One region of the Caecibacter sp. AF58-12pH5A genome, then DNA from elsewhere that is predicted to be linked to it. Evidence: riboswitches for the same ligand, from Rfam matches in the RefSeq annotation. Region 1 holds a riboswitch; each other region holds the start of a gene.
What was found. Region 1 has a riboswitch for FMN ahead of ribB (3,4-dihydroxy-2-butanone-4-phosphate synthase). Riboswitches for the same ligand answer to the same signal wherever they lie in the genome.

Region 1 (5,718 bases):
GGAACAAAGCGGCATTATCAACGCCAAAGCAATTTATCGGAATTTAAGCTCCGCCTGTCTCACAGAAGCAGCATTAGCACGCGGTGAAGGCATCCTCAGTGATACAGGGGCCTTAGTCGTACGGACCGGTACATTCACAGGCCGGTCGCCAAAGGACAAGTTCATCGTCGATACACCAGGGGTTCACGACGAAATCGCCTGGGGCAGCGTCAACCGGCCCATTACGCGGGCAGCCTTTAAAGCCCTGCGCAGCAAAGCCGTCTCCTATTTACAGAACCGGGAGCTCTTCGTCTTCGACGGCTTTGCCGGCGCCGACCCGGTACATCGGAAAAAATTCCGTATCATCAATGAGCTGGCCAGTGAAAACCTCTTCATTCATAATTTGCTGATCCGGCCTACCGAAGCAGAGCTGGATCAGTATGGCAAACCGGATTTCACCATCATCGCCGCACCGGGCTTCAAATGTGATCCTGAAATTGACGGCGTCCATTCGGAAGCGGCCATCCTCATTGACTATGAAGCCCACGAGATCCTCATCGTAGGCACACGCTATGCCGGTGAAATCAAAAAGAGCGTCTTCTCGGTCATGAATTATCTCATGCCCAAGGAAGGGGTCCTGCCCATGCACTGCTCAGCCAACATGGATCCTGTAACAAAGGAAACGGCTATTTTCTTCGGCCTTTCCGGTACGGGCAAGACAACCTTGTCGGCTGACCCGGAGCGCCTCCTTATTGGCGACGATGAACACGGCTGGTCCCCTGAAGGGGTCTTTAATTTCGAAGGCGGTTGCTACGCTAAGTGCATCAACCTCGATCCTGAACGGGAGCCGGAAGTGTATGATGCCATTAAAGCCGGTACGCTTGTAGAGAATGTTATTCTCGACGCGCAGACGCGCAAACCGGATTATGCCGATAAAACCTTGACAGAAAACACACGGGCAGGCTATCCTATTACATATATTGCCAATGCGGAAATGTCCGGCCTGGGCGGTACTCCTTCTGTCGTTATTTTTCTTACAGCTGACAGCTTCGGCGTGTTGCCGCCTATCTCCCGGTTAAGCAAAGAAGCGGCCATGTATCATTTTGTTACAGGCTTTACTTCGAAGGTAGCCGGTACGGAACAGAACATTACGGAACCGGTACCGACCTTCTCCACCCTCTTTGGCGAGCCTTTCATGCCTTTGCATCCCCAGATTTACGCCCATATGCTGGGCGAACGGATTGTAGCCCATAATACGACGGTCTATCTGGTCAACACGGGCTGGACCGGCGGCCCCTATGGAACAGGCAGCCGTATCGCTCTGAAATATACACGGGCTATGATTACTGCTGCCCTGAATGGCAGCCTAAAAGAATCTGTCTATGTGCATAACGACCGCTTCAACGTAGATATTCCCCAGACCTGCCCGAACGTGCCGGAAAAACTCCTGAACCCCCGCGCAACCTGGGCAGACCCGGCAGCCTATGATGCCATGGCCGTTAAGGTAGCGAAGCTGTTCTACGATAACTTCCATACGAAATATCCCCGTATTCGTGAAGATATCCTGAACGCCGGACCACGGCCATGATTTATCACTCACTGAAGGAGGCATTCCATGAAAAAGCAACTCGTTGTAGCCATGACAGCCGCATCCCTCTTGGGCTTTTGCGGCGGTACAGCTGTACAGGCCTTTGACCTGGGATCCATTTTAAAGGTTGGCGGTGTTTCCGTTCTCGTTTCCAAATACGGAGACCAGATCAACACCTTCCTGAACAAATTACTCATGAAAAACGGTGTCGGCACGGATTATGCCACAAAGGTCGTTCCCATTATCAGCGGCGGTACAGGCAAATATATCGGTGCTGTCCAGGTCGTCGGACCGACGGCACAGGTCGATAAGGTAAAGGCTGTCGCCCAAATTGAAGCCAGCTTCAATGGCATTGCCCGGGCTAACGCCCTTATTCCTGTCGAATCCTTAGACGTGACAAACATGAGCCGTGTCCAAGGCGTCGGCGTTTCTGCTACGATCGATTTGAAATTCTAAACAGGACATAGTGAAAAGGGAGCTTCTCTCCTGCTACAGGCAGGAAGGAGCTCCCTTTTCACGTGCAGGCGTCTATGCCGCTTAGACCTGAGCCGGTGCCGGTACATCTGCCGGCACGTCGCCTTGCACTTCTGTACGGCGGCGGTACGCAGCGAGATCCGCTACGGTAATAAAGGTCAAGCCATAGGCCTTGGCAAATTGCATGAGTTCCGGTGTACGGGCCATGGATCCGTCAGCACTCATGATTTCGCAGCAAATGCCGACAGGTGCAAGGCCGGCCAGACGGCACAGGTCGGTCGTCGTTTCCGTATGGCCCGTACGGCAGAGAACACCACCGGTCTTGCTGCGCAAAGGAAAGACATGACCAGGGCGGCGGAAATCCTCCGGTTTGGCCCGGCCGTCGGCACACATACGCATGGTGTGGGCCCGTTCACCGGCAGAAATTCCTGTGGTCGTATCGACATGATCGATAGAAACGGTAAAGGCCGTCTCATGGTTATCCGTATTTTTTTCTACCATAGGTCCCATGTGCAGGCGATCCAAAATAGCACCATCGCAGGGCATACAAATAAGACCCTTGGCATAAGTTGCCATGAAATTGACCGTTGCCTGCGTAGCCAGTTCGGCACTCATGATGAGATCGCCTTCATTTTCCCGGTCCGCATCATCTGTGACCAATACCATCTTGCCCGCCTTGATGTCGCGGATTGCCTCTTCAATCGTGCCAAACGTAAATTCGTTGTTCATGTTTTGTTCCTCCTAATGAAATAGTTTCTTTCATGGAAGATCTATTGGGTGGGGACTATGTTGTACCTGTAAGGTTTCATACCGAAAACGCGTAACCTTTCCCTTTTTGTGCGGTAAAAAAGCCGTGCACACAAAAAGGGCGCACGGCAAAACTACGTTTTCTGCTGTCTTTTCTCATCCAGACTATACTGTCGGTACCGGAATTGCACCGGTTCATGCTTGCGCTCGCGGACTCTACCGCCGGTAGGGAATTACACCCCGCCCCAAAGACAATAAATCATATGAAATTTTCTATAGTATAGCACATGCCTTCTGATTTGTAACTATCTATGTCAAAATAGCATCGTTCAGCGTAAAACTATACTTTTTCCAGCTGGCTGTTTTCTTCTTGCCGGGCAGCGGCTTCCTTTTGCAACCGTCCGATCAGCGCATCAGCAGCCTGCTCATAGCTCTTATACTTCTTGCGCTTCTTAGCCGGATACGTACTGAGCTCGTTCTTGAAATCGTATATGGTCCGGCCGTAAAGGTCCGGCCTTTCCCGGAAGCGGCTAAAAATCGTCATCCCCTGCATCGTTTCAGCGCCTACAATGGTGCCATCACCACTGCAGGCCAGGAGGACGATGGTCCCCGGTCCCAAACGACGGCGGCCACCGCCAATGCCCACATAGCCACGCCGCCGCAGACGGCTTACAGCCTGACGATAGGCCCGTACCTGTAAGCGCACGCCTACAGCCTGCATGACCATGAGCATAAAGAAGAGGGCAAAGAGCCATTCTTTCTGCATAGCTTACACATCCAGCACAGAAATATCCAGCTGATCAAAGCCCGTAAGCAGCTGGCGCAGGCTGGCTGTAATTTCTTGGCAGCCACCGGCTTCTTTGCTTTCAATATTGAGCGGCATATTGGGATCATGGAGAGACATCCGCAGGAGTGCCCAGCCTTGCGGGAACACAAGGCGCACGCCTTCATACGACGGCGTGGCTATTTGTATACCTGCCGCCTGTGCCCGTTCAGAGAACGCCTGGAGTACGTTTTTACCATATTCCCCGGCCTGATCTGCCGTAATTTTCAATCGGTATTCTACGCTTTCTGCCGGCTGCTTCAGTGCTGCAATCAGATCACCCAGCTCTTTCCCCTGCTGTTTAGCCTGGGCTGCAGCGATGATCAGGCGCACAGCCAGGAAAGCGCCGTCGTCGAGATAATAATTTTCCCGTAACGCGCCGTGACCCGATGTTTCAATAGCCAGCGGCGAAAGGGTGCCTTCTTCATTGAGGCGGATACATTCGTCAATAACGTTCTTGTAACCGCGCATATACCGGTGATGGACCAGATGGAGGGTCTGCGTCAGGAACTCTGTCAGCTCATCACTCGTGACAGAATCAGTAACAATAGTACTGCCCGGATAGTCCGGTGCCAGGATAGCAGCAATCATGGCAATCAGAGCATTGCGGTTCACTTCTTCCCCGTTGGACAAAACGGCACTCATGCGGTCGACATCGGTATCAAAAATGAGACCTAAATCAGCATGATTCTTTAATACGGCCGCGCGGATAGCCGCCATAGCCGCAGCGTTTTCCGGGTTTGGAATGTGATTGGGGAACATGCCGTCCGGTTCCAGGAATTGGCTGCCCGTCGTGTCAGCACCAAGGACATCCAGGACATCTGTAACGAAGAAGCCGCCACTGCCATTGCCGGCATCGACGACGATATGCATCCCCTGCAAGGGCTTCTCTTCTACAGGCACGCCCAGCCGCATGCTGATAGTCTGGCATAAGTGTTCAGCATACAATTCCATCAGATTTAACGCATGGACCTGGGCCAGATCCCCGTGCTGTTCCGGAAGGGCAGCCGCCTGAGCCAAAAGGGCACGGATATCCGTTTTTTCCAGGCCCCCTTCAACGGTAAAGAATTTCATGCCATTGCGGTTATACGGCAAGTGGCTGGCCGTCAGCATGATTGCCCCGTCCATCTGAGTCTGAGAAAAAACAATAGACATAAACATAGCCGGTGTGGACGCCAGGTCACACTTAAACACATCGGCTGCACAAGCCGTAAGACCAGAAAAGACAGCATCCTGCAAGAGCGATGCCGAAATACGGGAATCATGACCTACGGCAATCCGCAAGGCAGCCGGTTCTTTTCCTAGTTTTTTGGCAAGAAAGGAAACGAACGCAGCAGCAATCCGGTTTACGGCTTCCGGCGTCAGCGTCACGTCTTCACCAGGTACCCCGGCGACAGCAACGCCGCGAACATCACTGCCATTTTGCAGTTTCATCATTTCCATTTCAGTCATCATCATGTATATCCTCCTAAATTAGTTTACTCTTGTCGCATTTTCGCTTCCAGATCACGCTTAATCTTACTCAGTACTTGTTTCTTCAGATCTGATACGGCTTCATCCCACCAGCGGGAACGCTGTTCCGGATCGTCAAGACAAGCCAACGCGTCGTGCAAGCTTTGACCACGCAAAATACGCTCTACTTGCTGGCTGCGATAAATGCCCTGCTTGCAGGCATTTGAAAAATGTTCACAATTATGAAAAAGCAGGCTGTATTTTTCATTCCCCAGACAGGCTCTGGCAAAAGCTACCGTTTCTTCAATGCTGCAGAGCTGCTGCCGCTCACGAATCGTGTACAGGCAGACCTCTGTCTGGCCGCCTTGGAGGAACAACTCCAAGGAAGTGGCCCGTACCTTCGTATCCCACCAATCAAACGGATTGTGGTCATCGTCACCGGCAAAGGTAATGACCTCCGTATCACTTATATAAATACCGTGATGGTAATACAGGCCGCCTAAGCGGCGTACGCGAATGTGATCACCACGCCGGGGCCGTGTGGCCAGCCAATGGGCGGCTATTTTTTCGTCCTTTAATACAGATAAAAGGGAATGCACATCAATTGCCATGAAACCTGACTCCTTACATTCTTAAACCGGTATTGCCTGGATAG
Region 2 (5,718 bases), on a different contig from region 1:
GGACGATTTGGAACATTTCTTAATGGATGAATTGAATGAAATCCCCACGGTGGCTTCATCTCAAACATTTATGTGTCTTTCTACGCTGAAAGAAGAATGGAATGTAGAAATACCGTAAGGTAAAATAAAAAAGACGAACCGGTATTTCGGTTCGTCTTTTTAACATACCCGTATCAGGCATCGAGGATCTTGCCATCGAGAGAAATGGTAACGACCTGCCAGGGAATGAACTTGCCGCTGTTCTGCAGGGCTTTTTTCCAGCCATTTCCAGGCCGCCGCAGCAAGGAACTTCCATGCGGACAATGGTAACATCTTTAATATTATTGCTCTTGATGATTTCCGTCAATTTTTCAGAATAGTCCACGCTATCCAGCTTCGGGCAGCCTACGAGGGTAATCCGGTTACGGATGAAATCGTCGTGGAAACGTGCATAGGCATAGGCTGTGCAATCTGCTGCAATGAGGAGACGGGCACCGTCGAAGTAAGGCGCATGGACCGGTACGAGTTTGATCTGGACAGGCCATTGCTGCAATTGGGATACGCTGGCACCCGGAGCTGCTGTAGCTGCCGCTGCCGGTACTTCGTGCTGCAGCGTGCGCATATTGCTGCCGGGGCAACCGCCAGCCGGGGCTGCCGGTTGGTGGAGTACGCGGGAGCGGCTGCCGGGACAGCCACCGGCCGGTGCTTTAAGGCCCCGTTCCTTCATGTGAACAGCTACGGCATCGGCATCATAAGCAGCTGCTTCGCGTTCTTCAAAGGTAATGGCTCCTGTAGGGCAATGGGGCAGACAGTCACCCAGGCCATCACAATAATCATCACGCAGCAACTGGGCTTTACCATTTACCATGCCAATGGCACCTTCATGACAGGCTTTGGCGCAGAGGCCGCAGCCGTTACATTTTTCTTGATCAATATGAATAATTTTCCGTTTCATCGTACATCCTCCCTCTCAGACGCAGTACTCATAATCAGGCTTGGTTCTTTTATATTACAGGCCGTACCTGTTTCTGTTGATGTAGTAAGTATAGTATGAAACGACGTAATTTGCTGTTGTACAAACAACAACGAGGTGAAACAATGGAAAAATATGTACAAGTATTACAAAAGACAGCACTTTTCCAGGATATAGAACCGGGAGACATCGTGCAAATGCTGCGGGATATGGGCAGCCATCGCCATAGCTATGAAAAAGGGAGTTTTGTCTTTTATGCAGGCGATGAAGTAAATTCCATCGGTATCGTCCTCAGCGGGACGGTCCACATTGTACAGGAAGACTATTGGGGAAACCGCAATATCCTGACAGCCGTTTCGGCCGGAGGCATGTTTGCTGAAGCCTTTGCCTGTCTGCGTGGTGTCCGTTCAGCCGTCGATGTAGTCGTCATGGAAAAGTGTGAAATACTTTTTATCGATATCAACCGGATTCTGCAGGCCGGCGTGGCCTTTACGAAAGCGCAGGAGGCCTTCGCAGCGAATCTCCTCGGCGTACTGGCTAGTAAGAATATGATCCTTACCAAGAAAATCCGCTATATGTCCCAGCGTTCTACGCGTAAGAAGCTCATGGTTTATCTTTCTGATGAAGCAAAAAAACGTGGGAAAGATACGTTTTCTATCAATTTTAACCGGCAGCAGCTGGCTGATTTCCTTTCTGTAGACCGGTCAGCCATGTCCGCTGAGCTGAGCCGTATGAAACGTGACGGGCTCATCGATTACAACCGCGAATGGTTTACCTTATTGAGTGAAGAGTAACCGAAATGCCAAAAGGCTGCCTGCAGGCAGCCTTTTTCAATACATTCATTTTAAGTGGGGGAGAATGTGTCCCATTTTGTTTTTCTTTGTTTCCAGGTAAAATTCATCGAATTTTTGCGGTGCCATTTCGATCGGTACGCGTTCGACGATTTCTACGCCAAAGCCTTCGAGACCATAAATCTTCAGGGGATTGTTGGTAAGCAGCCGCAATTCCCGGGCTCCCAGGTCCTGGAGAATTTGGGCGCCAATCCAATATTCGCGCAAATCCGGCGCAAACCCCAGCTTTTCATTGGCTTCTACTGTATCGTAGCCTTGTTCCTGTAAGGCATAGGCCTTTAGTTTATTGATCAGACCGATACCACGGCCTTCCTGCCGCATATAGAGGAGAATACCGCGGCCTTCTTTATTGATCTGCGTCAGCGCTGCGGCTAACTGTTCACCGCAATCACAACGGCACGAGCCGAAAACGTCGCCCGTCAGGCATTCGGAATGGACGCGGCAGAGGATGTTTTTGCCGTCTCCAATGTCCCCTTTGACGAGAGCTACATGATGTTCGCCTGTGAGATCGTTGATAAAGCCATAAATCTTAAACTCGCCGAACTTGGTCGGCATGGCAGCAGCGGCTTCGCGGATGACATGCTTGTCGTGACGGCGGCAATAATTCTGCAAATCGTGGATCGTAATGAATTTCAGATGATGCGTTTCGGCCAGTTTCCAGAGGCCGTCAGCGTGCATGATTTCACCGCGGTCGTCCAGAATTTCGCAGCAGACGCCGACCTGCTTCAAACCGGCCAGGCGCAGGAGATCGAGCGTTGCCTCCGTGTGTCCGTTTCGCCGCAGTACACCGCCTCTGACACCGACGAGGGGAAAGAGGTGGCCCGGGCGGGTAAAGCTCGTTGGTGTCGCTTCATCTGACGCGGCCAGGCGGATTGTACGGGCCCGGTCTTCTGCTGTAATGCCCGATTCGACGTCGGCAGCATCGATAGAAATAGTGAAGGCCGTGTGATTGTTATTCTTATTATCACTGACCATCTGCGGCAGGCCCAATTTATACACGTATTCCTGGCTGACAGGCAGGCAGATCAGGCCCTTGGCATTGGTGAGCATAAAGTTGATATTTTCCGGCGTGCAGAACTGGGCAGCGCAGACAAAGTTGCCTTCGTCTTCCCGTTCGGGATCGTCTGCAACGATGACAATCTGGCCAGCCTGCAAGGCCTCGATAGCTTCTTCGATGGTATTGTGTTTCTTTTCGTTTGTATCCATGTACAGAACCTCCTACATATATAAAAGCCCTGATCACCATAGGTGTTCAGGGCTTTCCAGTAACAAAGATCACGACAGGCAAAACACTGCCGGATATCTTCATTCATCCAGACTGTACTGTCGGTTTTGGAATTGCACCAAATCGTACACTTGCGTGTTCGCGGACTTTACCGCCGGTCGGGGATTACACCCTGCCCTTGAAGATTACTTTATTATACCTGTAAATGGGCGTGAAGTAAAGGGGAGGGCCCGTCTGTTTTATTCTACATCAAAAATTTTACCGGGATTGAGGATGTTATTCGGATCTAAGGCTTTTTTGACGGCGCGCATCATTTCCAGTTCATCCGGGTTGGTGAATTCTTCCATCAGGGCCTTTCGCTTGCTGCCAATGCCGTGTTCGCCGGACAGACGGCCGCCGAGCTGGTAGATTAAGGTATACAGCTCCTGTTGGTTGGCGTCTACGTGCTCCTGCCATGCTTCGTACGTCAGGTCCGGATTTTTTAGGATATTGAGGTGAATATTGCCATCGCCGGCATGGCTGGCAATGCGCGTAATAAGATTGTATTTTTGGGCAAGGGCCAAAATGGCATCGATGAGCTTCGGTTCCTGGTCGACGGGTACGACGACATCTTCCTTGCAGACAATCAGGCTTTCCGCCCGGACGGCTTCGGCAAAGGCCTTGCGGGCCTGCCAAATACGGGCCGAATCGGCGACGAGGACGGACGAAGCACCGTTTGCCGTACAGATTTCATCTAGGAGGACGGCCTTATCGTCCATATCGTCTTCACTGGTACCTTCTACTTCGACGATGAGATAATTGCCGCTGTCGCTGTCCTGCAATGTTTCGTGCAAATATTTCTCTACAGATTTAATGGTAATGTTGTCCATAAATTCGACGCACGTCGGTGTAATACCTGCTTTAATAATCTGAGTTACGACACCGATGGCCTGTTCTGTACTGGGGAAGATGGCCAGCAGGTCCAGTTTATGCTGGGGCTTGGGCAGGAGCTTCAGCGTGGCCTGTGTGATAATCCCCAGGGTGCCTTCTGAGCCGATGATCAGCTGGTCCAGGCAATAGCCTGTAGACTGCTTCTGTAAGCGCGCCCCCAGGCGGACGATTTTTCCTGTAGGGTTGACGACTTCTACGGCATAGACCTGGTTACGCGTCGTGCCGTATTTGACAGCCCGGTTGCCACCGGCGTTGGTGGCAATATTGCCGCCAATGAAACAGGAATCACCGCTGCAGGGGTCACCCGCATAAAAAAGCCCCTTGGCTTCTACTTCTTTTTGCAGGTCAGCCGTGCGAACGCCCGGTTCTACTACGGCGTAGAGGGCATCTTCGTTGATTTCCAGAATGCGGTTCATTTTTTCCAGGGAGAGGACGACACCGCCGTAGATCGGGACGGCGCCACAGGCCAGTCCCGTGCCGGCGCCACGGGGGACGACGGGAAAATGATATTCGTTAGCCAGGCCGATGACGGCAGCTGCCTGGTCCGCCGTTTCCACCAAAACGACGGCTTCCGGCAGATGATGGTACGCCGGATCGGTGACTTCATCGTGGCTGTAAGGCTCCAGCCGTTCCGGATCGGTGAGAACGTTTTTAGGTCCTGCAATCCGGACCAATTGGGCGAGTATATCAGGGGTAAGTGGTGAATAAGGCATGAATATTCCTCCTCAGACTAGCAGAATTTGGCAAAACACAGTATAGGCCTTATTATAAGAGAGAAACGGAGGATTTTAAAGGGGCATTCGCAAACCTGGCCCTAAAAAGCCCGGTCAGGTGAAGTTTTTGCTGTGACGGCAGAGAAATAACCCAAAGAGGCCTTTATCTTACGATAAAATAAAGGTATACTATGGGTTAGGTCTTACTTTTTCAAAGGAGTTGAGCGTACGTAGTGAAACGAACAAAGCAACAGCGTCCCGTTCCGCAGGGCAGGCGAAGAAAAAGCCGCCGCAAGAAAAAGGCGCGCTGGTCTGCGTACACCCGACTTGTTGTGGTACTGCTCATTGCAGGTACGGTGTTTCTCAGCATTAAGCTCTATGAGCTATGGGAAATACGTCAGGATATGCAGATAACCATCCGTCAGGAACAGGAATTGACAGAAGAAAATCAACGCCTTCACAACCAAAAGGACCTTTTGGAATCACCGGCAGAAATTATGCGCCAGGCCCGGGAGCAGTTCGGCATGGCTCGTCCGGGTGAAATCCCCTACCGTCCTTAAAAATATAACAGTAAATTATCAGATGGCGTATAAATTTCGATTGAATTTTTCAAAGTTTGTTAGTATAATGATTATAAACGTTTTTTTGTAACGCGTACTCATATTAAAGGAGGATATGGTATCAGCATGGCAATCGAAGTAGGCAGCGTGTTGGAAGGGACTGTCACAGGAATCACTAAGTTTGGGGCATTCGTTGAACTTCCAGATAAAAAGGTGGGCTTGGTCCACATTTCAGAAGTAGCTAACGAATATGTCAAAGATGTACATGATTTCCTAAAAGTTCAGGATAAGGTAAACGTCAAGATCTTATCTATCGATGAAAAAGGAAAAATAGGCCTGTCTATCAAACGGACACAGCCGGCTCCGGAAAAGAAGGAGTTTCACCCCAAGCATGAATTCCACCACCACAACAATAACGTTGACGTAAGCCGTCGCTCTTCAGCACCCGTTTCGTTTGAAGACCGGCTTAGCAAGTTTATGAAAGAAA
Region 3 (5,718 bases), on a different contig from region 1:
TTCTGAAGGAAATCGGTCTGGTCATTGGCAAGGTCACCTATGAGGAAAGCAGTACCTACGAAAACGGCCAAATCATCAGGCAGACGCCGAAATCACCGGATAAGGTAACGAAGGGGACGAAGGTTGACCTCGTCATTTGCCGTAAGAGTGAAGAAACGAAGACGACGAAGCCCTTACCGGATACATCGGGGATGACCCTCGATGCAGCCGTCAAGGCCCTGCAGGATGCGGGCTACCAGGTAGGTAACATTAACAACCTCGACAGCAGTAAGGATAAGAGCCAGGCCAAGGTCACCAGCCAGAGCCAGTCCGGTGACACAGTCGACTTGAATGTCGAATACCCGGCCAGCGCTGCAGCCGATGCTAATGCCAATAATCAGGAACCGGCTGGAACGACCCATTCCGGTACGGTCAATATCAGCGTACCGTCCGGCGCGTCGAGCCAGCACGTACAGATCGTCGTTACCGATGATAACGGCTCGCGTGTCGTCTACGACCGCAACCAGTCCGGCGGCGACAGTATCAGCAAGTCTGTCAGCGGCGTCGGCAAGACACGGGTCAAAGTATACATCAACAATTCCCTGGTCCAGGACCAGTACATTTAACACCCTAGAGAGGTGCACAGGAGGAACATGACAAAAGGCAGGGTAATTAAGAATTACAACGGATTTTATTACGTAGATACAGGCGCGGCCAACCTGACGGAATGCCGTCGCCGGGGCAAGCTGAAGACGAAGATTCTCGTCGGCGACGAGCTGGAAATTACGGAGCTGGGTGACAACAAGGGCGTCATTGAAGGCCTCTTGCCACGGCGCAATGCTTTGCGGCGGCCGGCCATAGCCAATATCGACCAGATGTTTATCATCATGGCCGCCCAGTCACCGGATCCGAACTACTTTCTTCTCGACCAGATGCTCATGACCTGCGAATACGCCGGTATCCATCCTAAAGTCTGCTTCAACAAGTGCGACCTCAACCGTGACCGTGCCGAAGAGTACCGCGATTTCTATGCCAAATGCGGCTACGATGTGTATCTCGTTTCGGCCGCCACGGGCGACGGCATTGATGTCATCAAAGATCTCCTGCCCGGGCAGATGACTGCCTTCGGCGGCCCGTCCGGTGTCGGTAAATCGAGCCTCTTGGCCCGGATTCTCGGTCGTCCTCTGACGGTCGGCCGGGTGAGTGAAAAGATTGGCCGTGGCCGTCATACGACGCGCCATTCGGAAATCATGCTCCTCGATGAAGGCACGTATGTCGTCGATACGCCGGGCTTCAGTGCCCTCGAATTCGAACAGCTCGAGCCGCGCGAGCTCCTGCGCCTTTTCCCGGATTTGCTGGCCTACAGCGGCGGCTGCCGCTTTTCCTCGTGCCTGCACCGTAGTGAACCGGACTGCAGTGTCAAAGCAGCCCTGGTAGAGGGGAAAATCCAGCAGGAGCGGTACGACTCGTACTGCAAAGTACTCGACTCCATTTTAGAAAGGAAACGAAACTCATGGTAACTATTTGTCCCTCCCTCTTATCGGCTGATTTTTCCCGCCTGGCTGATGAAGTACAGGATATAGAAAAAGGCGGCGCCGACTGCCTGCACCTTGATCTCATGGACGGCCACTTTGTGCCGAACCTGACCTTTGGCGTACCTCTCGTAGCCAGCCTGCGATCCCATACCAAGCTGCCCTTTGATGCCCACCTCATGGTGGAACATCCGGAAACGTACATTGAAGACCTGGCCAAAGCCGGCGTCACGTACGTCACGGTCCATCAGGAAGCGTGCGTTCACTTGGACCGCGTCATCCAGCAGATTCATGAAGCCGGTATGAAGGCTGGTGTAGCCCTCAATCCGGCTACGCCTGTGAGCGCCTTGTCGTGCGTGGCCAGCCAGCTGGACATGATCCTCGTCATGAGCGTCAACCCTGGCTTTGGCGGCCAGAAATTCATTCCCTATGCTCTCGATAAGATCCGTGCTGCCCGGACACTCCTCGACCAGGCTGGCAATTGCCAGGCCGTTGTCGAAGTGGATGGCGGTGTCAACGCTAAGACCGTGGCTGCCGTCAAAGAAGCTGGTGCTGATTTCCTCGTCGCCGGTAGTGCTGTTTTCGGTGCGCCAGACCGGGCTGCCGCTATTGCCGCTTTACGCTGACCAGCTGATGACTTGTCATCATTCACTCCTTGTGATACAATTAACAATGTAAAAAATGAATACATACATAAAGATAGTCTTTGGGGCAAGGTGAGAAGGTGTAGGCTTTCAATTCCTGACCGGCGGTAAAGTCCGCTAACCCTCGCGGGGGTTGAACCGATGCAATTTCGGTACCGACAGTAAAGTCTGGATGGGAAAAGACAAGTACCTTTGTTTACTGTGCTCAAAAAGGCTATTGGCATGTACTGTTGCCCATAGCCTTTTTCTTATTGAATAAGAAAAAACGGAAAGGAAGGAAGAACGTGAAACCCATTGATTATATGCGGGAAGCCCTTTCACTGGCCCGGCTGGCCTTAGGCTACACCGCGCCCAATCCGGCCGTCGGCTGTGTTATCGTCAAAGACGGCGAAGTCGTCGGCCGAGGTTATCATCGTAAGGCCGGTACACCTCATGCTGAAGTATGGGCCTTGCGCGAAGCAGGGGACAAGGCTGAAGGCGCTACGGTCTACGTCACTCTCGAACCGTGTGCCCATTATGGCCGTACACCGCCGTGTGCGCGGACGCTCGTCGAACGCAAAGTCGGCAAGGTCGTCATGGCCATGCTTGATCCGAATCCCCTCGTAGCCGGCAAAGGGGCAGCCATCCTTCGCCAGGCCGGTATTCCCGTAGAGGTAGGACTTCTCTCGAAGGAAGCAGCCCGCTTGAACGAAGTATTTATCAAAAATATGATGGTCGAAAAGCCCTTCATTACGGCCAAATTGGCCCAAAGCCTGGACGGCCGTATTGCCTCGCGGACCGGCAAGTCCCAGTGGATTACGAACGACTGGGCCCGCAGCAAGGGCCATTACCTGCGTTCCATTTACGACGGTATCCTCGTCGGCATCAACACGATCATTACGGATAACCCGCTTCTTACGTGCCGTATCGAACGGGAAGCCCACGACGCGCCGCACCAGCCTGTACGCATTGTCCTCGATACGTACGGACGCATTCCCGAAACGGCTCTGGTCCTGACGGATAAGACGTCGCCCACTATCGTCGTCACGACGACCCTTTGCGATACAGACAAGATGCGCCGCCTCAAGGATATGGGAGCTCGCGTCATCCTGGCGCCCTTGGGCAGTGATGGCCACATCGATTTGCCGCAAATGCTCGACCTCCTTTGGCAGGAAAACATTCGCAGCATTCTCGTCGAAGGTGGTAGTACCGTTCAGGGCAGCTTCTTCGACCACAAGCTCGTCGATAAAATCTATGCTTTCCTGGGCAATAAGGTTATCGGCGGCACCGGTGCCTTGCCCTCTGTAGGCGGCGTCGGCGTAGATGAGCTGGGCGAATGCATGCCACTGGCGTATGACTCGGTCGAGCTCCACGATGGCAACATCCTGATTACAGCTTATAATACACAAAGGGAGGGTGCATATGTTCACTGGCATCATTGAGGAACTGGGCACCATCGGCGCTATGGATCGCCGGCCCGATTCCATCCGCCTGACAATTCAGGCAGAAAAAGTACTGGAAGGCACGCAGATTGGCGACAGTATTGCCGTCAACGGCGTCTGCCTTACCGTTACATCCCTGACAGACAAGGCCTTTACGGCCGATGTCATGCACGAAACGATGAACCGCTCGTCCTTGAGCGAAGTCTCGAGAGGCTCCCAGGTCAACCTGGAACGGGCCGTAGCCGTAGGCTCCCGCCTGGGCGGCCACATCGTCAGCGGCCATATTGATGGCACAGGCCACATTACGCGCATTGCCAACGACGGCATTGCCCGCCTCATTACCGTCGGTATTCCCAGCGATATGGCGCCGTTTATCGTCGAAAAAGGCTCCATTGCCATCGACGGCATCAGCCTTACCGTCGCTTCTGTCGGCCCGTCGCAGTTCACGGTGTCCATCATTCCGCACACTATGTCGAACACGACGCTGCTGACTAAACAACCCGGTTCCATTGTCAATCTGGAAACAGATGTGATAGGAAAATATATACACAATTTTACAGTAGGCTATAGTCATCAGGGGAGCACCCTGACGCTGGAAAAACTGCTGGAAAACGGATTTTAAATCCCTAATACGATAAGGAGAGTGTCATTATGGTACAAATTAAAGAAGGCAATTTAATAGGTTCTGGTATAAAGGTCGGCATCGTTGTCGCCCGTTTCAACGAATTCATCTGCAGCCGTCTCTTAGGCGGTGCGTACGACGCCTTGAAACGTCATGGCGTAGCCGAAGAAGATATTACGACGGCTTGGGTTCCGGGCTCCTTCGAAATCCCTTTGATCGCCCAGAAAATGGCTGAATCAAAAAAATACGATGCCGTAATCTGCCTCGGTGCAGTCATCCGCGGTGCTACGAGCCACTACGATCTCGTTTGCAACGAAGCTGCTAAGGGCGTAGCCCAGGTCAGCCTGAAATCCGGTATTCCTGTTCTCTTCGGCATTATTACGACGGAAAATATTGAACAGGCCATCGAACGGGCAGGCACAAAAGCCGGCAACAAAGGCTTTGACGTGGCTACCAGTGCCATCGAAATGGTCAACCTCATTCGCGAACTCTAAGAATTCCATAAAACGCGGCCACTGTGCCGCGTTTTTTTTACAAAATCACAACACGGGAGAATATACCTATGCTACAGATCAACGGACAACGGCTTTTGAACCATATACAAAGGTTGGGAACTATCGGTCACGACGGTCCGGCAAGCCGCACGCGCCTGGCCCTTTCCGATGCCGATAAGGAAGGACGCGACCTGGTCGTGACATGGATGCGCGAGCTCCAGCTTCGCATCGTCATCGACCAGGCAGGCAATATAACAGGAATTTGGGAAACAGCTGCAAACAAGGACCAGGCACCGGTTCTTACGGGCTCCCACATTGACACGGTCATCCACGCCGGCCCTTACGACGGTTGTCTGGGCGTCCTGGCTGGTCTCGAAGTGATTCAGACCTTACAGGAACAGGGCTTCCAGCCACGCCGTCCTTTGGGGGTCACGGTTTTTATGAACGAAGAAGGTGTCCGTTTCCAGCCGGACCTGGCCGGTTCTCTCGCCTTCGCCGGTGGCATTACGCCGGCCCAGGTCTATGCCTGCATCGATAAAGATGGCCTGCGCCTGGGTGATGAACTGGCCCGCATTGGCTATTTGGGCACGGCAGAGGCGACGGCCATCAGGCCCTATGCCTTTTTGGAGTTCCACATCGAACAGGGCCCGGTCCTCGACGCTGCCGGCATCCAAATCGGTATTGTCGAAGGCATTCAAGGCCTCCACTGGCAGCGTGTCACCATAGAAGGTAAGGCTAATCATGCCGGTACGACGCCGATCAACCTGCGTCATGATGCAGGCCTGGCAGCTGCTAAGGTCAACGTCTACGCCCGCACGCTGGCCGAAACCTACGGCGGCGTCGCTACCATCGGTACGCTGGCGCTTAAACCGAATGCCGTCAATGTTATTCCCAGAGAGGCTGTCTTTACGATCGATCTGCGTCATCCTGACACAGACAAGCTCGCTGCTGTCGAACAGGCTCTCGATGAGTTCTATACAGGCCTGCACCAAACGGACCACGTGCAGATCAGCGTGGAGCATATGA
Region 4 (5,718 bases), on a different contig from region 1:
GAAGGAATCCGTCCCGCCGAAGTATGCGGCTGTTCGAGATAGCCCATCATTTCAAGATCAAACATTTCATTACGGATCGTCGCTGCACTGACACCTAAATCATATTTACGCGCAATCGTTCTGGATCCGACAGGTTCGGCAGATGTGATGTAATCCTGAATGATAGCTTGCAGTATTTTCTGTTTTCTTTCATCCAAATCCATACGTCTCACCTCTATGCCGTTTAGCATTAGCACTCTTTTTATTTGAGTGCTAATAACTATATAAAAGATAGCATGATTAAAGCCATTTGTCAATGGAAAAAAGGTAAATTAGTCAAAAAGTCAAAGATTTTTTTTCGATTTTGTCTTTTTTTCCGGGCCGGCTTTTGTTTATATACATATATAATATGTCTTTTTTTTAATACACAAAAAGTACGGCGGCATATGTATGCCGCCGTACCCAATTAAGGAGAAATCCCTATGACTAGGAATCACAGTGAAATGAGGTAAACCTTATTTACCCGTAAATTCAGGTTTACGTTTTTCCATGAAGGCTTTCATGCCTTCCTTCTGGTCAGCCGTTGCGAAGCAAAGGCCAAAGACGTTGCTTTCGAAAGCAAGGCCCGTAATGATATCTGCATTGATACCGTTGTTGATAGCTTTTTTAGCGATCTGAACGGCTACAGGTCCCTGAGCCATGATTTTCTTAGCAGCTTTGATAGCAGCCGGCATCAATTCAGCCTGCGGAACAACTTTATTGACGAGGCCAATACGCAGGGCTTCATCAGCTTTGATGTTCTTAGAGCTGTAAATGATTTCTTTAGCCATACCAAGGCCAACGAGGCGGGCCAAACGCTGTGTGCCGCCGAAGCCAGGGATAATACCGAGGCCTACTTCAGGCTGGCCAAAGATAGCGTTTTCGGAGCAATACCGGAAATCAGCAGCCATGGAGATTTCGCAGCCGCCGCCCAGAGCGAAGCCGTTTACTGCAGCGATAACAGGCTGCGGTAATTTTTCGATCTTCGTAATGACGCCTGCGCCATAAGCAGCCCATTTGCCGCTTTCAGCCGGGCCATAGTTAGCCATTTCTTTGATATCAGCACCAGCAACGAAGGATTTTTCACCAGCACCGGTAATGATAACAACCTGGATGTCTTTGCTTTCAGCAATGTAGTCAACAGCTTTTTCGATATCTTCTACAGTTGCTTTATTGAGAGCGTTCAAAGCCTTCGGGCGATTGATCGTTAAGGTAGCAATACCGTCTTCTACTTTGAAAATGATGTTTTCGAATTCCATATGATGTGACCTCCTTAAATATGCTTGTCAGCCTATTATTTGTTGTAGTCGTAGAAGCCTTTACCAGTCTTCATGCCGAGGTAGCCAGCTGCAACATATTTACGGAGAAGCGGGCACGGACGATATTTAGGATCGCCATAACCTTCATAAAGAACGTCCATAACGTGGAGAACAACATCGTTACCGATGAGGTCGCACAGAGCCAAAGGTCCCATTGGATGATTGTAACCGAGTTTGCAAACTGCGTCGATACCTTCTCTTGTAGCTACGCCTTCCATCAAAGCATAGATAGCTTCGTTCAGCATAGGAACAACGATACGGTTAGCAGCGAAGCCCGGGAAGTCAGCAACTTCAACAGGTTCTTTGCCCAATTCTTTAGCAGCGTCGACAACCGTCTTAACGGTTTCATCAGAAGTAGCCAGGCCTTTAATAACTTCGATCAGTTTCATAACAGGGGCCGGGTTGAAGAAATGCATGCCGATAACTTTGTCCGGACGGTTTGTAGCTGTAGCAATTTTCGTGATCGGCAAGGAAGATGTGTTGGAAGCGAGAATCGTGTTAGCCGGGCATTTTTCGTCGAGGTTTTTGAAGATCTGGCTCTTGATCTTGTAGTCTTCGATAGCTGCTTCAACAACCAGTTCTACGTCTTTCATGTTTTCTTCCGTAATTTCTACGATGCCTTCGAAATGGCCAAGGATTTCAGCTTTCTGGTCTTCCGTGATTTTGCCTTTGGAAACTTTTTTCGTCAGCTGTTTGTCAATTTTTTTCATGCCGCCGTCGATGAATTCTTGTTTGATATCGTTAAGAACTACATCTACGCCGTGTTCAGCGAATACTTGAGCAATACCGGAACCCATTGTGCCTGCACCAATAACCATTACTTTTTTGAACATGTGAAACTCCTCCTTTTATTAGCGTGATTTTTTTCACTTTTGTGATCAAAAAAAAATCACATTTGACAATAATTAAGATGCACTGCTTACATTCATAGTATAACACGTTTGCAAAAAAAGTCCACTAAAAAATAGATATATTTTATAAATTTCTGTGCTTCTATATGCAGAAAATGCATTATTTATGCTTTTTATTTACTTATATATCGATGTTTATGACTTAGTGTAATGATTATTTCTACTCTATGATGATTCCGTATATTCTGTTAGGCCGCCAAGGTAGCTTGTACTATTTATAACGTTTTATACCATTTTAGAATGAAAATAAATAGGAACTGGTTATATTACACCAGTTCCTATTTGTGAATTTGTGCACATTCACGAACTCTTACACCGTTTCCGTGCTATTGAGAGCCGCTAATATATGACGGCGTTTTTCATATTGCTTGCGGTATAAGGTCGTCAGTTCTGCATGAGGTTCATAGCTGTCTTTTACGGCCAGACGCTGCTGCAGGACAGCCTTCAAATTCGTAATATCGCCTACGGCCCGGGCGGCGACGAGGCAGTTCGTCGGCACGGCCCCGCCGGCTACCTGCAAGGTCTGGACGTGTGTCGAAAGCATATCGGCCTTGATCTGGTTCCACAGGGCATCGCGGCTGCCCCCTTCAGTGACCGTGAGCTGATTGAGGTCGATACCGGCTGCGCGGTAGCGGTCCGTTACTTCCATGTAGTCGTAGCCAATACCTTCGAGGACGCAGCGCCAGAGAGCGCCTTGGTCCGAATCGAGGGTCAGGCCTGTAAAGGTACCGCGTACGTGCGGGAATTCGCCATTGCCTCCGGTCAGGTACGGAATGAACATGGCACCTTCGCAGCCGGCAGGATGACGGCTGGCGAGGCGGTCCATTTCACCGTAATACGTATCGTCCGTTTCCTTGCGGGCAATGCTGTCTTTAAACCAGCGCAAGGCCAGGCCGCCTGTACGTACCATACCCCAGTAGAAATATGTATCCGGCAGGGTACCGGAATTGAAGATGAGACCCATACCAGGCGATGACAGTTCCGGAATGATACCGTCCGTAGCAACGCAGAACATGGCACACGTACCGGCTACATCGACGGCGCGGCCGGCTTCTAAGATGCCGCTGCCCATCATGGATTCCATCGTATCACCGGCTCCGGCACAAATGGGAATGCCTGCGGGGAAACCCGTTTCGGCCGCGTCAGCCGCGCAGAGCGTGCCAATGATATCCCACGGCTTGACGACGCGGGGCAAGTACTTCCTATCGATGCCCAGGATTTCCAGCTGCTTAGGCGACCACTCTTTGGAGACGACGTTGTAGCCCAGGCCCCAGCCCGACAAGGTGCCCCAGTCGATGAAGGCATCGGCCCCGGAAAGACCGGCCAGGTGCATGAGGATGTACGGGCAGTTGTGGACGAACTTGACGCCTTTTTCCTTCACTTCAGGTAAATTCTTCAGGAACCAGCGGGCAAACATGGCCGGAAACATGACGTTTGGTTCGGCATTGCCTGTTTCTTCACCCCAAATAGCCAGGTGCTGCGCTTTCATTGCTTCTACGTCGTCAGCTGTACGGCTATCGAGGTAATTAATATACGGTGTAATGGCGTTGCCGTCTGCATCGACGCAGGCAATGCCGCAAATGATGCCGTCACCCATGATGGCCCGTACGCCACGTACGTCCAGATTCTTGGCGGCCATCTGGCGGCTGCATTCACGCATGCACTGCTTGATAAGCTGGTAATATTCGCCTACGTCCATTTGCACCCAGCCCGGCTGGGGATAGTTGAGCGTCGTCTGGGCTGTCGCCATGGCGACTTCCTGCATCTGGTCGTCATAGACGGCGACCTTTACGCTTTGTGTGCCGGCATCAAAGCCGAGATAATATTTTTTTTCCAATTCTGCGCCTTCTTTCTGTAATAAAAAAAGACTGGCATCGCCAGTCTTTTCATGTCAAAGGAAATATACCCGGACGGTCTGCACCTGTCCCGGCTTTCGTCTTTTCCCATCCAGACTATACTGTCGGTATCGAAATTGCATCGATTCGGCTCCCCTGCAGGAGGTCGCGGACTATCACCGCCGGTCAGGAATTGAAAGGATTCCCTTTCGCACCATGCCCTAAAGACTAAACGATATATAGATTGTGTATTTCAAAACACTTGCATTACATTATATCATGCATAAAGTAAAATTACAAGCGGCTCATGAGCTCTTCCATAACGCCTGTCGTCGACGTTTCCACCGGCGGAAAACGGCGCAGGTCTGAATTGCCTTCAATGTAGCTGAGGAATTCGCAGATACTGTCTTCCATGTCCTGCAAGCTGTCTTCGTTGAGATTTTCCAGGAGGGCCGGTACGTTTTGGTCGTAACGGCACAAAAGGGCGCGAAGATGGGTAAATTCTGTATGGGCAGCCGTACCAAAAACAGCCCGCATAAGTACGTCGTAGAGGGTGCACAGGGATGGTACAGAGCGCACGTCTTCACTCTGCCCCAGGCGGGAGAGCCAGGTCATGACGACACTCGTAAAAAAGGTATATAAGGACATAGCTGCTGCCCGTTCATAGCGCTGGGCCAGGAGTTTATTTTTCTTGTGTCCCTTGGCTGCGTGAGCAGCGGCTTTCTTAAAGAAAAAGCGGTAATCCCGCCATAAATCCTCGTGAATGGAATTGCGGAGAATATCTACGTCTCCGCTGCCAAAAATGGTAATGCCTATCTTCGCTTTCATAGACTTTGACAGCGCGCGGCCCTAAGGGACCACCGTGTCTGTCTCCTCTCTGTATATGATTTATTTTCTAATAGGTTTTATTAATAGTCTGTAACTTAAAAGAACTCCCGGAAAAGCCGGGAGCTCTTAGTGTACCGCGCTTACTGAAGCGGCGGCAGTTCGCTGGTGCAATGGGGGCAGCGTGTAGCGTCATCGGCTACAGGCTGTTTACAGTATGGGCAAAGACGCGGTTCCGGAGCGGGTGCCGGGGCCGGACGCATGCGATTGATCTGTTTGATAACGAGAAAGATAGCAAAGGCTATGATCAGGAATTCGATCAATACGTTGATAAACGACCCATAGGCAATGACAGGAATACCTGCCGCTTTAGCATCGGCCAGCGTTTCTACATGCTGGGTCAAGCTGAGGGGAATAAAGAAATCCGAGAAATCGATACCACCGAGAAGAACACCAATAGGAGGCATAATGATATCATTAACCAGGGATGTGACGATTTTGCCAAAAGCACCGCCAATAACAACGCCGACGGCCATATCAATGACGCTGCCGCGCATGGCAAACTCTTTAAATTCTTTAAAAAATCCCATGTCCATCACTCCTAACATTATAATTTAAAATGATTCTCTCCTTATCGTACAATATCTCATTTTAAATTGCAATGCTTATTTCTTCTTAATACCGATTTTTAACAAGTCAGGATTCTTTTTCGCCATGCGGTCGAGGATTTTCCCATAACCACCGCTGCCATAATTGAGGCACCGTTTGATACGGCTGATGGTTGCCGTACTGGCGCCGGTCTGTTTGACG

Region 2: another riboswitch for FMN. It lies ahead of PGX44_RS08290 (bifunctional 3,4-dihydroxy-2-butanone-4-phosphate synthase/GTP cyclohydrolase II); the one in region 1 lies ahead of ribB (3,4-dihydroxy-2-butanone-4-phosphate synthase).
Region 3: another riboswitch for FMN. It lies ahead of ribD (bifunctional diaminohydroxyphosphoribosylaminopyrimidine deaminase/5-amino-6-(5-phosphoribosylamino)uracil reductase RibD); the one in region 1 lies ahead of ribB (3,4-dihydroxy-2-butanone-4-phosphate synthase).
Region 4: another riboswitch for FMN. It lies ahead of PGX44_RS00620 (FGGY-family carbohydrate kinase); the one in region 1 lies ahead of ribB (3,4-dihydroxy-2-butanone-4-phosphate synthase).

What each region holds. Positions count from the first base shown of each region.
Region 1 is NZ_JAQDBC010000004.1:73,271-78,988, forward strand. Features, by position in the region: gene pckA (phosphoenolpyruvate carboxykinase (ATP)) at 1-1,567, shown strand, start outside; gene PGX44_RS03325 (hypothetical protein) at 1,595-2,023, shown strand; gene ribB (3,4-dihydroxy-2-butanone-4-phosphate synthase) at 2,105-2,770, opposite strand; FMN riboswitch at 2,933-3,045, opposite strand; gene PGX44_RS03335 (transcriptional regulator GutM) at 3,129-3,554, opposite strand; gene PGX44_RS03340 (phosphohexomutase domain-containing protein) at 3,558-5,066, opposite strand; gene PGX44_RS03345 (lecithin retinol acyltransferase family protein) at 5,090-5,674, opposite strand.
Region 2 is NZ_JAQDBC010000016.1:25,785-31,502, forward strand. Features, by position in the region: gene PGX44_RS08275 (Lrp/AsnC family transcriptional regulator) at 1-118, shown strand, start outside; gene PGX44_RS08280 (ATP-binding protein) at 56-934, opposite strand; gene PGX44_RS08285 (Crp/Fnr family transcriptional regulator) at 1,078-1,746, shown strand; gene PGX44_RS08290 (bifunctional 3,4-dihydroxy-2-butanone-4-phosphate synthase/GTP cyclohydrolase II) at 1,792-3,009, opposite strand; FMN riboswitch at 3,102-3,217, opposite strand; gene PGX44_RS08295 (FAD-binding oxidoreductase) at 3,268-4,671, opposite strand; gene PGX44_RS08300 (FtsB family cell division protein) at 4,905-5,231, shown strand; gene PGX44_RS08305 (S1 domain-containing RNA-binding protein) at 5,358-5,718, shown strand, end outside.
Region 3 is NZ_JAQDBC010000010.1:24,081-29,798, forward strand. Features, by position in the region: gene pknB (Stk1 family PASTA domain-containing Ser/Thr kinase) at 1-605, shown strand, start outside; gene rsgA (ribosome small subunit-dependent GTPase A) at 633-1,499, shown strand; gene rpe (ribulose-phosphate 3-epimerase) at 1,493-2,137, shown strand; FMN riboswitch at 2,210-2,343, shown strand; gene ribD (bifunctional diaminohydroxyphosphoribosylaminopyrimidine deaminase/5-amino-6-(5-phosphoribosylamino)uracil reductase RibD) at 2,440-3,576, shown strand; gene PGX44_RS06410 (riboflavin synthase) at 3,557-4,198, shown strand; gene ribH (6,7-dimethyl-8-ribityllumazine synthase) at 4,228-4,692, shown strand; gene PGX44_RS06420 (Zn-dependent hydrolase) at 4,761-5,718, shown strand, end outside.
Region 4 is NZ_JAQDBC010000001.1:118,963-124,680, forward strand. Features, by position in the region: gene hrcA (heat-inducible transcriptional repressor HrcA) at 1-203, opposite strand, end outside; gene PGX44_RS00610 (enoyl-CoA hydratase-related protein) at 495-1,277, opposite strand; gene PGX44_RS00615 (3-hydroxybutyryl-CoA dehydrogenase) at 1,313-2,170, opposite strand; gene PGX44_RS00620 (FGGY-family carbohydrate kinase) at 2,559-4,085, opposite strand; FMN riboswitch at 4,180-4,316, opposite strand; gene PGX44_RS00625 (hypothetical protein) at 4,378-4,911, opposite strand; gene mscL (large conductance mechanosensitive channel protein MscL) at 5,052-5,498, opposite strand; gene PGX44_RS00635 (YerC/YecD family TrpR-related protein) at 5,574-5,718, opposite strand, start outside.